One region of the Agrobacterium sp. DSM 25558 genome, then DNA from elsewhere that is predicted to be linked to it. Evidence: riboswitches for the same ligand, from Rfam matches in the RefSeq annotation. Region 1 holds a riboswitch; the other holds the start of a gene.
What was found. Region 1 has a riboswitch for cobalamin ahead of bluB (5,6-dimethylbenzimidazole synthase). Riboswitches for the same ligand answer to the same signal wherever they lie in the genome.
Positions count from the first base shown of each region.

Region 1 (5,162 bases):
TCACCTCGACTGACCCATCGCAAGATCAGAATATGGGCGGGACGGCGGATCCCTTCGATAACCCAGACAATCAGGACTACCGCCCCTCGCCCGATATGCCCATGCAAGGTGGCCTCAGAACTCTCTGCGTGAGAACCTGCGACGGCGCGTTCTTCCCGATTTCCTCGAATGCTACGCCGCTGGATTTCCGCGCTCAGGCCGCTCAATGCGAGCGCATGTGCCCTGGCACCCAGACCGAACTGTTCTACCATTCGCTTGAAGGCCAGGAAAGTTCGGACATGGTATCCGCCAAAACCGGCCAACCCTACGCCTCCATGCCAACAGCCTTTGCCTACCGCAACAGCCCAAGCACCAGCCGCCCGCCATCCTGCAGCTGCAACATGGCCGCCTATCACGACGAGATGAAAAAGCAGGAAGATCAGGCAAAAGCACCACAATCCACCCCGTCACAGGACATGTCGAGCATCACGACTATTACGTCACCGAAGAGTGACACAATACCGAAACCCGCAGACATCAAGCCTGCGGAGCCGAAACCGGTGGAGAAGGCAGAGCCTGTTCCTGAGCGGGATTACGATCCCAACAATAGCAAGGTCCGCATCGTCGGCCCGCAGTTCCTGCCCGCCGAAACGAGCCGCATCGATCTGAAAAATCCGGCTTTGAAGGGCGCACAGCCGCAGCAACAGTAGAACATCGTCCGTAAGGGTGAGGCGGTTTTACGGGAATGCACACTCCTACCTCTCCTCATCCCTGTGCTTATCACAGGGATCCAGCTAACGCGCGTCTGCGCGGCGAAAGACCCTGTTCAACCCAAGGACTTGGGCTGACTGGATTCCTGTGACAAGCACAGGAATGAGGCGGCCATGACATCAGAAACACCGCAGAATATCTTACCGTGTACCCCAACGATCCCGAAACACGAGCTCTTCCAACGGCAGCCTCTGCCGCCATCCTTTGACCGCTAGTTCCGGTTCGCCATAGAGCATATCGACCTTGCCGACGCACAGCCACGCAACGATCTCGATGTACTCGGGAATGGCGAGGATATCCCGGATATCGGTGTCGTGGAAAATGCTGACCCACCCGACGCCGATGCCTTCGGCCCTCGCCGCCAGCCACAGATTCTGTATGGCGCAGACGGTGGAGTAGACATCCATGCGCGGATTGTGGGTTCGCCCCAGCACCACATCGCCGCCCCGCGTCGGGTCGCAGGTCACGCAGATCGATAGCGGTGCCTTGCGGATGCCTTCGAGTTTCAGGCTGCGGTAAAGAACCTGCTGGTCCTCCCCGAACATGTCCGCCGCCTCCGCATTGGCGCGGGAAAATGCCTCCCACGCGCCCTGCCTCACAGCTTCATCGGTCACGAGTGTAAAATTCCATGGCTGCATGAAGCCGACAGACGGCGCCGCATGGGCAGCCCTCAGAAGCTTTTCTACCAGCGCATCGGACAAGGGCTCGGCCAGAAACTGGTCCCGCACGTCGCGGCGGGTTTCGATGGCGCGGTAGACGGCGCTCTTATGGTCGTCAGAAAATTCATGCGCTGGCACAAGCCCACGCTGTAGGTCATCAGGTCGCATCGTCAATCCCCAACAATGCCGAGGCCGGAGACGTGTGCGCCCAGCATCTCGAAAAACCTTGCGCTGTCCATGCGGTCGGTCCATTGCATCAGGCCGGTCTTCTGACTTGGCTTCGCTCGCATGTTGCCGCCTTCCCGATTTCTCAGTGGCCTATGGCAACACGCGTCCACCTTACAGCGTTGGGCACGTCGCGGAATTTCACCGCGTTCCCGATTCTCCCGCCGCAAGGCAGGCACCTGATACAGGCGTTATCGCGAGGCAAACGCGAAGAAGCAAGACAATCCCGTGTCATTTGCCAATTGATACCGGAACCCTCCACCCCGTTACCGCATTCTCCCTGCACAATGGAGGACACATGATGGACAATTATGCCGAACTTCGCCAACGCATCGGACAGGATCTCGATACGCTGAAGAAAACCGAGAACCCAAAATCCATTTTTGAAATCGCAGAAGACTACATGTTGGGCGACCCGGCCCTGAAGCGACAGCTCGTAGAAGACATCATCAAGGAAGAGGCCGACAAGCGAAGCATTGAAATCCATTGATCCAGACCAGATATCTGACCATACTTATTCAATGAAAAGATGCGGGTGATACCATCGCTGTGAATGCCACCGTCGCTATTGCGATTCTTATCGTGCTCGCCATCGTCGCGGGTATGGCATTGGCTACGCGTCATCGTGACAAAATCATCATCAAGATCGCATCGGCTGCTCTGCCCAAAGAAGATGACAAAACACCGCTGGATCGCCATTGGGCAGACATTCATCGTGATCACGCCGAGCCCAACGCCCTCTCCCTAATTCAGTCGAATGTCGGCGCTTTTGCCGCAAGGGTCGGCTCAGCGCGAGCGGCTGGGCGTAGTCTCGACCTCATGTACTACATGTGGAATGCTGATCTGACCGGCCAGCTCGTCATGCGTGAGGTGATAGCGGCTGCCGACCGCGGCGTACGAGTGCGCTTGCTGCTGGATGATCTTGGCGTGTCCATCTCCGACCGTGCCTTCCATGCCATAGATAGCCATCCCGATATCGAACTGCGCCTGTTCAACCCTACCAAGGCGCGTGAGAACGTCTTCAGGCGCGGCATAGAGATGGTGTTCCGGTTTCGCAGCGTGAACCGGCGTATGCACAACAAGGCGTGGATCGCGGATGGCCGGGTTCTGATCGTCGGCGGGCGCAACGTCGGCGACGCCTATTTCGACGCTGCGGAACAGGCGAATTTCCGGGATTTCGATGTCATCGCCTACGGTCAATGTGTGGCGGAAGCTGAGGAGATTTTCGACGATTACTGGAACAGCGCCGTCGCCGTTCCCGTCAAGTCGCTGCTGTCTCGCAGGCCCAGCAAGCTTACAAAACTTCGCCGCCGTATGGACTTTCTGGCCTCCGGCGAAGCGGCACGGCCCTATCTCGAGCAGGTGGAAAGCCAGCATTACTCTGGCCAATTCCTGATGTCGGACAATCTTCACTGGGTCGAAAGCGCCCAAGTGGTAGCAGATCCACCGGAAAAGGCGGCAGGAAAGCGCAGGAGCGGTCATAATTTTCTGATGGAAACCCTGCTTCCCATCATGGAAGACGCAAAGCGACAGCTCAAGATCACCTCGCCCTACTTCATTCCTGGCCAGAAAGGCGTCGAAACGCTTTCGCGTTTGTCTGCGGAGGGCGTATCCGTCAACGTCCTCACGAATTCCCTGGCCGCGACCGATGTGGCCGCAGTTCACGCCGGGTACTCGCGTTATCGCAGACCGTTGCTGGTCAATAATGTGAAGATTCATGAGTTGCGCTCGCTTGCAGACCAGCACAAATCCTTCTCGCTGAGAGGCTCAGGCCAAGCGAGCCTGCACACCAAGGCCTTCACACGAGATGGGGAAATTGGTTTTATCGGTTCGCTGAACTTCGATCCGCGCTCCATGTCGTTGAACACAGAGATGGGCGTCCTGTTTTCATCGCCTGGCCTCGTCACAGCGATGGACGACATCTTTGCGGACGAAATCAGCCGACAAATGAGTTTCGAACTGACGCTGAACGAGCGGCGGCGTTTGGTATGGACAGGGTTGGTGAAAGGCGAACCACGCCATTATACACACGAACCCTATGCCAGCTTTAGTCGCCGTGCACTGGTAATCGCGATGGGATTGCTGCCTCTGGAATCGCAGCTTTGATGTTTTTGCAGAAAAAGCGACTGCTGAACTGATCCAATCGGCTGCTCACGCATTTCAGAAAGAGTTGAAATGCAGGAGAAGCCCATGTTTATCGCCCCGCCAGAGCCGACCGCCAGCCGCAAGATTGCGGAAATGTATCGCGGTGCCAAGGACACTTACGGATATCTCCCGAATATGTATCTTGCATTCGGCCACCGCCCCGAGGTGATGGAAAGCTGGAGCGCGCTTCTCGTCAGCCTGCGCGGCAATATCGAGCCTAGACGTTATGAACTGGTAACGCTTGCTGCAGCGCGCGAACTTCGCTCGTCCTACTGCATGCTGGCCCATGGCGCTGTGCTGGTGCGGGACGGCGTATCTGGTAACGAACTGGAAGCCATCGTTGAGGGTGCGGATGATGCGCCTTTGAACGAGCAGGAACGCGCCATCATGATCTTCGCGACCAAAGTGGTGCGAGACGCGACCTCAATCACGCAAGCTGACATCGACGCGTTGAAAACCCACGCTCTGACCGATGCGGAAATTTTCGATATCGTGGCAGCGGCTGCCGCCCGTTGCTTCTTTTCCAAAACGCTCGACGCGCTCGGCACGTCGCCCGACCAGACCTATGTGGAGAAGCTGGGTCCAGACCTTGCGCAAAAGCTGGCCATGGGTCGCCCTGTAGAACAAGAAGCCTGACGGCGAATGAGGATGATGGCGGCGGCATCAAGAGAACGCCACCGCCTCATCAATGTTAAGCGGCGGCCTTGCTGGCGACCAATTTGGCCGCTTGAATCTGCACCAGCGTGTCTAGGTTCTGATTAACACGGCAGTAAAATTCTTCATCAATGAAGGGTCGCAACATGAAGTCGTTGCCGCCAGCCTTCAGGAATCGCGCCGACAGAAGGCGGTTGGTCGAAGACGAGACACCGATGATACGCAGTTCATGTGAACCGCGCATGGTGCGAATCCGGCGCGTCAACTCGAAGCCATCGATGTCAGGCATGTTGTAGTCAGTCACGACAAGACCGATATCACGATTGTTCTTGAGAATATCAAGCGCCTTTGCGCCATTATCGGCAAGGCTGACGCGGAAATTGTAGCGCTTCAGACGGCTGGAGAGCAGTGCACGCGCGGTCGGGCTGTCATCCACGATCAGCACATGGTGGCGGTGGTTGGTCAGGAAGCGGCAGACCGATTCCGTCAGCATATCCACAGCAAACACGTTATCCTTGAGAATATAGTCGACCACTTCCTTGGTGATCAGCTTCTCGCGCGTGTCTTCATGGAACGTGCTGGTAAAGACGATCGTAGGAATGGAGAGATCGACGAGATATTCCAGCGCTTCACCATTTTCTGCACCGGGAAGATTGATGTTGGAGATGGCCAATGTCACCTCTTCCGAGGAACGCTCGTAGCATTCCTGCAACTCCTCGAAATTGCGGC
Region 1 is NZ_FMUD01000001.1:26,811-31,972, reverse strand. It holds gene DSM25558_RS00180 (DUF2865 domain-containing protein) at 1-689, shown strand, start outside; gene bluB (5,6-dimethylbenzimidazole synthase) at 891-1,577, opposite strand; cobalamin riboswitch at 1,651-1,832, opposite strand; gene DSM25558_RS00170 (hypothetical protein) at 1,933-2,124, shown strand; gene DSM25558_RS00165 (phospholipase D family protein) at 2,238-3,740, shown strand; gene DSM25558_RS00160 (carboxymuconolactone decarboxylase family protein) at 3,825-4,415, shown strand; gene DSM25558_RS00155 (response regulator) at 4,471-5,162, opposite strand, start outside.

Region 2 (5,162 bases), on a different contig from region 1:
AGATGGTTCGTCGGCTCGTCCAGAAGCAGAATGTCAGGCTTTTGCGCAAGCGCCCGGGCGATATGCAGGCGCTGCCGCTCCCCGCCCGACAGCGTATGCCACATGCGCTTGGCGAGATGATCGGCATCAACATCCCGCAGCGCCTGATCCACGATGGCATCGTCCTGCGCCGACCATGGCGACAAGGCCCCAAGATGCGGAGTGCGGCCAAGTTCCACAGCCTGACGCGCGTTGCTCCGCTCCTGCGTTTCCGCCTGTTGTTCCACGAATGCAATATGTCGCGCGACGTCGCGCCTGTTCAGGCTCTGCATTGCCTTGCCATCGAGACTGACTTCGCCCGAGCCCACTTTTCTGAGACCGCACAGAAGGGACATAAGGCTTGTCTTGCCGGAACCATTCGGCCCGACAATACCGAGAAACTCGCCCGGCTTGATTTCGAGGCTGACATTCTTGACGATGTCGACGCCACCGGCAGACCAGCACAGATCTTTAGCGACAAGTATCATATCGCCCTCCTGCGCTGGCTAAGAATGAGCGCAAAGGCGGGTGCGCCGAACAAGGCGGTAATGACGCCAATGGGCAGAACCTGCCCGGCGATAATGGTGCGCGACAGGATGTCGGCAGCGATCATGAACATTGCACCCGTCAGCGCAGCGACGGGCAGCAAACGACCATGGCGGATGCCCACGATCATGCGCGCCGCATGGGGAATGACGAGGCCGATAAAGCCGATCGAGCCGACGATGCTGACCATGATACCGGTCATCAGCGCGGATACGCCAGTGAGGACGACGTAAACGCGACGCACCGGTACGCCGAGAGACCCGGCTGATTGCGCGCCGAACGTGAACGCATCCAGTGCGCGCGCATGCCAGAGACAGACAGCAAAGCCGATGATGGTAACCGGCAGAGCCAGCCACACATCCGGCCAGCGCACTCCTGACAAATTGCCGAGCAGCCAGAACATGATGCCACGCGCCTGCTCTGCATTGGCCGCCTTGGTGACGATGAAAGACGTGACCGCATTGAACAACTGTGAGCCCGCGACGCCAGCCAGAATGATCGCACTGTTTCCGCGACCTGCGCGCAGGGCAAGCAGACTGACCAAGGCAAATGCCACAAGCGCACCCAGAAATGCACCGAGTGGCATGGTCAGCATGCCGGCACCGAACCCCAGAATCGCAACACTAACCGCCCCGGTGGATGCACCCGCCGAAATGCCGAGAATGTAAGGATCAGCCAATGGATTGCGCAGCAGCGCCTGAAGGACGACGCCTGACAACGCCAGTGCGGCACCGCAACAGGCAGCGACCACCGCCCGGCTGAGGCGGTAATTCCAGATGATGCCTTCATCGATGGCATCCAGCGGATAACCCGCATGGAACACACGGTTTGCCACCGTCTTGGCGACGACATCCATGGGAATGGATGTCTCGCCGATTGCCGCTCCAAACCAGAGCGCCAGGGCCAGACACCCGGCCGCCAGCAAAGCGGCACGGGTGAAAATGAAACAAGCACGCATGGCTACTTGGAAAGCCCGAGCTGGACGACGGCGTCGGCCAGAACTTCAATGCCTTCGATGGTGCGGATCGTCGGGTTCATGGCCTGCGCATCCATGGCAACGACGTGGCCCTGTTTAACAGCAGGCATGAGGCTTGTGACCGGGTCTTCCTTGAGGAACTTTTCCTTGACGACAACGTCGTCTGCCGGAAAGCGCCGACGATCCATCTTACCCGCCACAATCAAAGTCGGTTCGGACTTGGCGATGGTTTCCCAACCGACCGTTGGCCATTCCTCGTCGCTGTCGATGACATTCTTGATGCCGAGCGCCGACATGATGTAGCCGGGTGCGCCGTTCTTGCCAGCAACATAGGGATCGATATCAAGCTCTGCACTGGAGAACCAGAAGACGGCAGACAGCTTTCCATCCGCAGACGCGATCTTCTTGCGCGCCACGTCCTCACGGGTTTTGAGATCGGCAACCAGCTTTTCACCCTTGTCCTGAACGTTGAATATTTGCGCGAGTTCAGTGATTTCCTGATAGATCAGATCCATCGTGAACACGGAATGACGCACGCCATCGCCACCACCGGTATTGTCCTTGCCGGTGCAATCGGCGGGCGAGGTGTAAACGGGGATGTTCAGCTCTTCGAACTGCTCCGGCTTGGCAACGATGCCTTCGGGGCCGACATGCCACTGAAACTGCGCCGTGACGAGATCAGGCTTGGTGGCCAGAACACTTTCGAAACTGGGGTCGTTATCGGCAAGGCGCTTGACCTTGGCATTGGCGTCTTCATATCCCTTGATGACGGGGCCAATCCATACGGCGGTGCCAACAACCTTGTCGGCGAGACCAAGCAGATACAAAATTTCCGTGGTGCTCTGGCCAAGCGATGCGGTGCGCTGCGGCGCATGCGGATAGGTTACGTCCCGACCACAATTCTTGATCGTCAGAGGATAGGTTGTTTCAGCCGCTTGCGCTGAAAGCATCGATGCGCCCATTGTCGCGACAACAAAAGCCGCAGCACACATCGTCTTTTTGAAATGGAATGTCATTGTTTCGATAGTCCCCGATCGTCATGGGCGGCACAAAGGCAGCCTTGTATGAACATGTTTAGACCTTCAGTCCGCAACACGCAGCACTGGGACGATCTGAAACCGGGACATGGCAGATGGAATAAGGCGCTGAGGTGCGCAAGATGCAATCACGACGTCTCCTGCTCCGGGCATCCCCGCCCGTGAATTGGAATGAACTTATGACGGCAGGTCTCCTGGCTCACGGATTTGCGTCTTCACCCACCTTCCCGCAATATCGATTCGCAGTGGCATGACGCTTGTAAAAGCGCCAAAGGGTTGGACAATCCGTTTACAGTTGCGGGGGCAGCTGCGGCATTAAACCCGAAGGCTCGCACCGCATTCCCTATTATTCCTTGCGATCACTCGCTCGAAACCGTCACAACCAGATAGACGTATTGGAAACGAGTCGTCAAGCATTGCTTTTGTAATGTTATTACATTTTATCGCAAGCTCTAAATTGGCGTCGCTGGCAGTCACAACGAAAAATGGCCGGGAAGTTTTTCCCCGGCCATTCCGAAATCGACTTTTCGATAGATTTTTAAGGCAGCGTGTAGGCGATGACGTAATCACCAGGCTTGGTGCCGACCGAACCATGTCCGCCCGCAACCATCACCACATATTGTTTGCCATTGTCCATGGCATAGGTCATCGGCGTTGCCTGACCGCCAGCAGGAAGACGTGCTTCCCAAAGCTGTTTTCCGGATGTCAGGTCATAGGCGCGCAGATAATTATCGACCGCAGCCCCCAGGAACGCAACGCCACCCTTGGTGATCATCGGTCCGCCGATACCGGGAACACCCACTTTGAACGGCAGCGGCAGCGGCGTCATGTCATAGACGGTGCCGTTCTTGTGTTTGTAGGCGACATCACCGGTGCGCAGATCAGCACCTGCGACATAGCCCCATGGCGGAGCCTGGCAAGGAACACCCAATGGCCCCAAGAATGGCCCCATAAAGACACCATAGGGCGCACCATCATTCCGGTTCAGGCCTTGCTCGCTGCCCTTTTCATCCTGACCGCGTGGCGGAATCTGAGAGCGCGGAACGAGCTGCGACGTGAAGGCCAGATAGGTCGGCATGCCGAACATGACCTGGCGCTCTGGATCAACAGCCACGCTGCCCCAGTTGAATGTGCCGAAATTGCCGGGATAAATCAGAGACCCATTCAGCGACGGCGGCGTGTAGCGGCCCTCATAATTTAGCTGATGGAACTTGATGCGGCAGGCCAGCTGGTCGAACATGGAGACGCCCCACATGTTCTTTTCAACCAGCGGATCAGGCTTGAACGACAAAGCGGATGTCGGCTGCGTCGGCGCGCTGAAATCTTCCGGGATCGCGCCACCGGGAGCCTTTTCTTCCGTGACGGCCAGGATCGGCTCGCCACTGCGACGGTCCAGAACGTAGATATCACCCTGCTTGGTTGGCCCAACCAGTGCCGGAACCGTCTGACCGTCCTTCTTGGTAATGTCGAGCAACACAGGCTGCGCCGGAACATCCATGTCCCAGAGGTCGTGATGCACGAACTGGCGTACCCACTTGTCCTGCCCAGTGTTTACATCCAGTGCGACGATGGACGATGAATATTTCTCGACATTCTCGCTCCGACCCATACCGAGTTGGTCCGGAACCTGATTTCCCAAAGGAATGTAGACAAGCCCAAGCGCTTCATCGACGCTGAATACCGACCAGCTGTTGGGAGAGTTGGTCGTATAGGTCTGACCCGATTGAAGCGGTTGGGTCTGGGTAGGGTTTCCCGAATCCCAATTCCAGATCAAAGCACCAGTGGCAACATCAAACGCACGGATGACGCCGGACTGTTCCTGCGTCGAGTAGTTATCGTTGACGGCACCGCCGATGATGATCTTGTTGCCCGCAATGGCGGGCGGGGATGTTGAGTAGTAATAACCAGCCGGATTGTGCTCCATGCCGGTCGTCAGGCGAAGAGTGCCCTTATCGGCAAATGTCGTGCAGACCTGACCGGTCGCAGCGTCGAGTGCGATGAGACGGGCATCCGAGGTCGGCAGATAAACGCGGGCTGCACAGAAGGAACCGCTTTCAGCGGCCGGATCGGCATAATATGTCACGCCGCGGCAGGTCTGGTGCTGGCGGTCCGGGTTCATTCCGGCGTTAGGATCGTATTTCCACTTTTCCTTGCCGGTCGCAGCATCCACTGCGATGGCCCAATTGTGTGGTGTGCAGAGGTAAAGCGAATTGTCGACTTTTAAGGGAGTCACCTGATAGGTCGTCTCGCCCACGTCATCGGGCAACTTGACGTCGCCCGTTTGATAGCGCCACGCTTCTTTCAATCCGCCGACATTCGTCGCGTTGATCTGCGTCAGCGGCGAATAGCGTTGACCGTAGGATGTCCGGCCATATTGATGCCAGTCACCATCAGGAACGTCGTTTCCATAGGATGGAGCCGCCGTGACGATCTCGCTGGGAAGATTGCCTTCCATATCATGCGGATCCTGCGTCATGGCAAACGCTGCCGCACCCACGGAAACCAGCACTGCCGTCAGCAACGGAACCGCATTCGCACCGTAAGACGTGCCTGTCGGGCTGGTAAAGCCGAGCGGCTTTCTGATC
Region 2 is NZ_FMUD01000019.1:77,511-82,672, forward strand. It holds gene DSM25558_RS16820 (ABC transporter ATP-binding protein) at 1-506, opposite strand, end outside; gene DSM25558_RS16825 (FecCD family ABC transporter permease) at 503-1,522, opposite strand; gene DSM25558_RS16830 (ABC transporter substrate-binding protein) at 1,525-2,556, opposite strand; cobalamin riboswitch at 2,744-2,970, opposite strand; gene DSM25558_RS16835 (glucose/quinate/shikimate family membrane-bound PQQ-dependent dehydrogenase) at 3,116-5,162, opposite strand, start outside.
Region 2: it holds a riboswitch for cobalamin, as region 1 does, so the genes downstream of both, DSM25558_RS16830 (ABC transporter substrate-binding protein) here and bluB (5,6-dimethylbenzimidazole synthase) in region 1, are expected to answer to the same signal.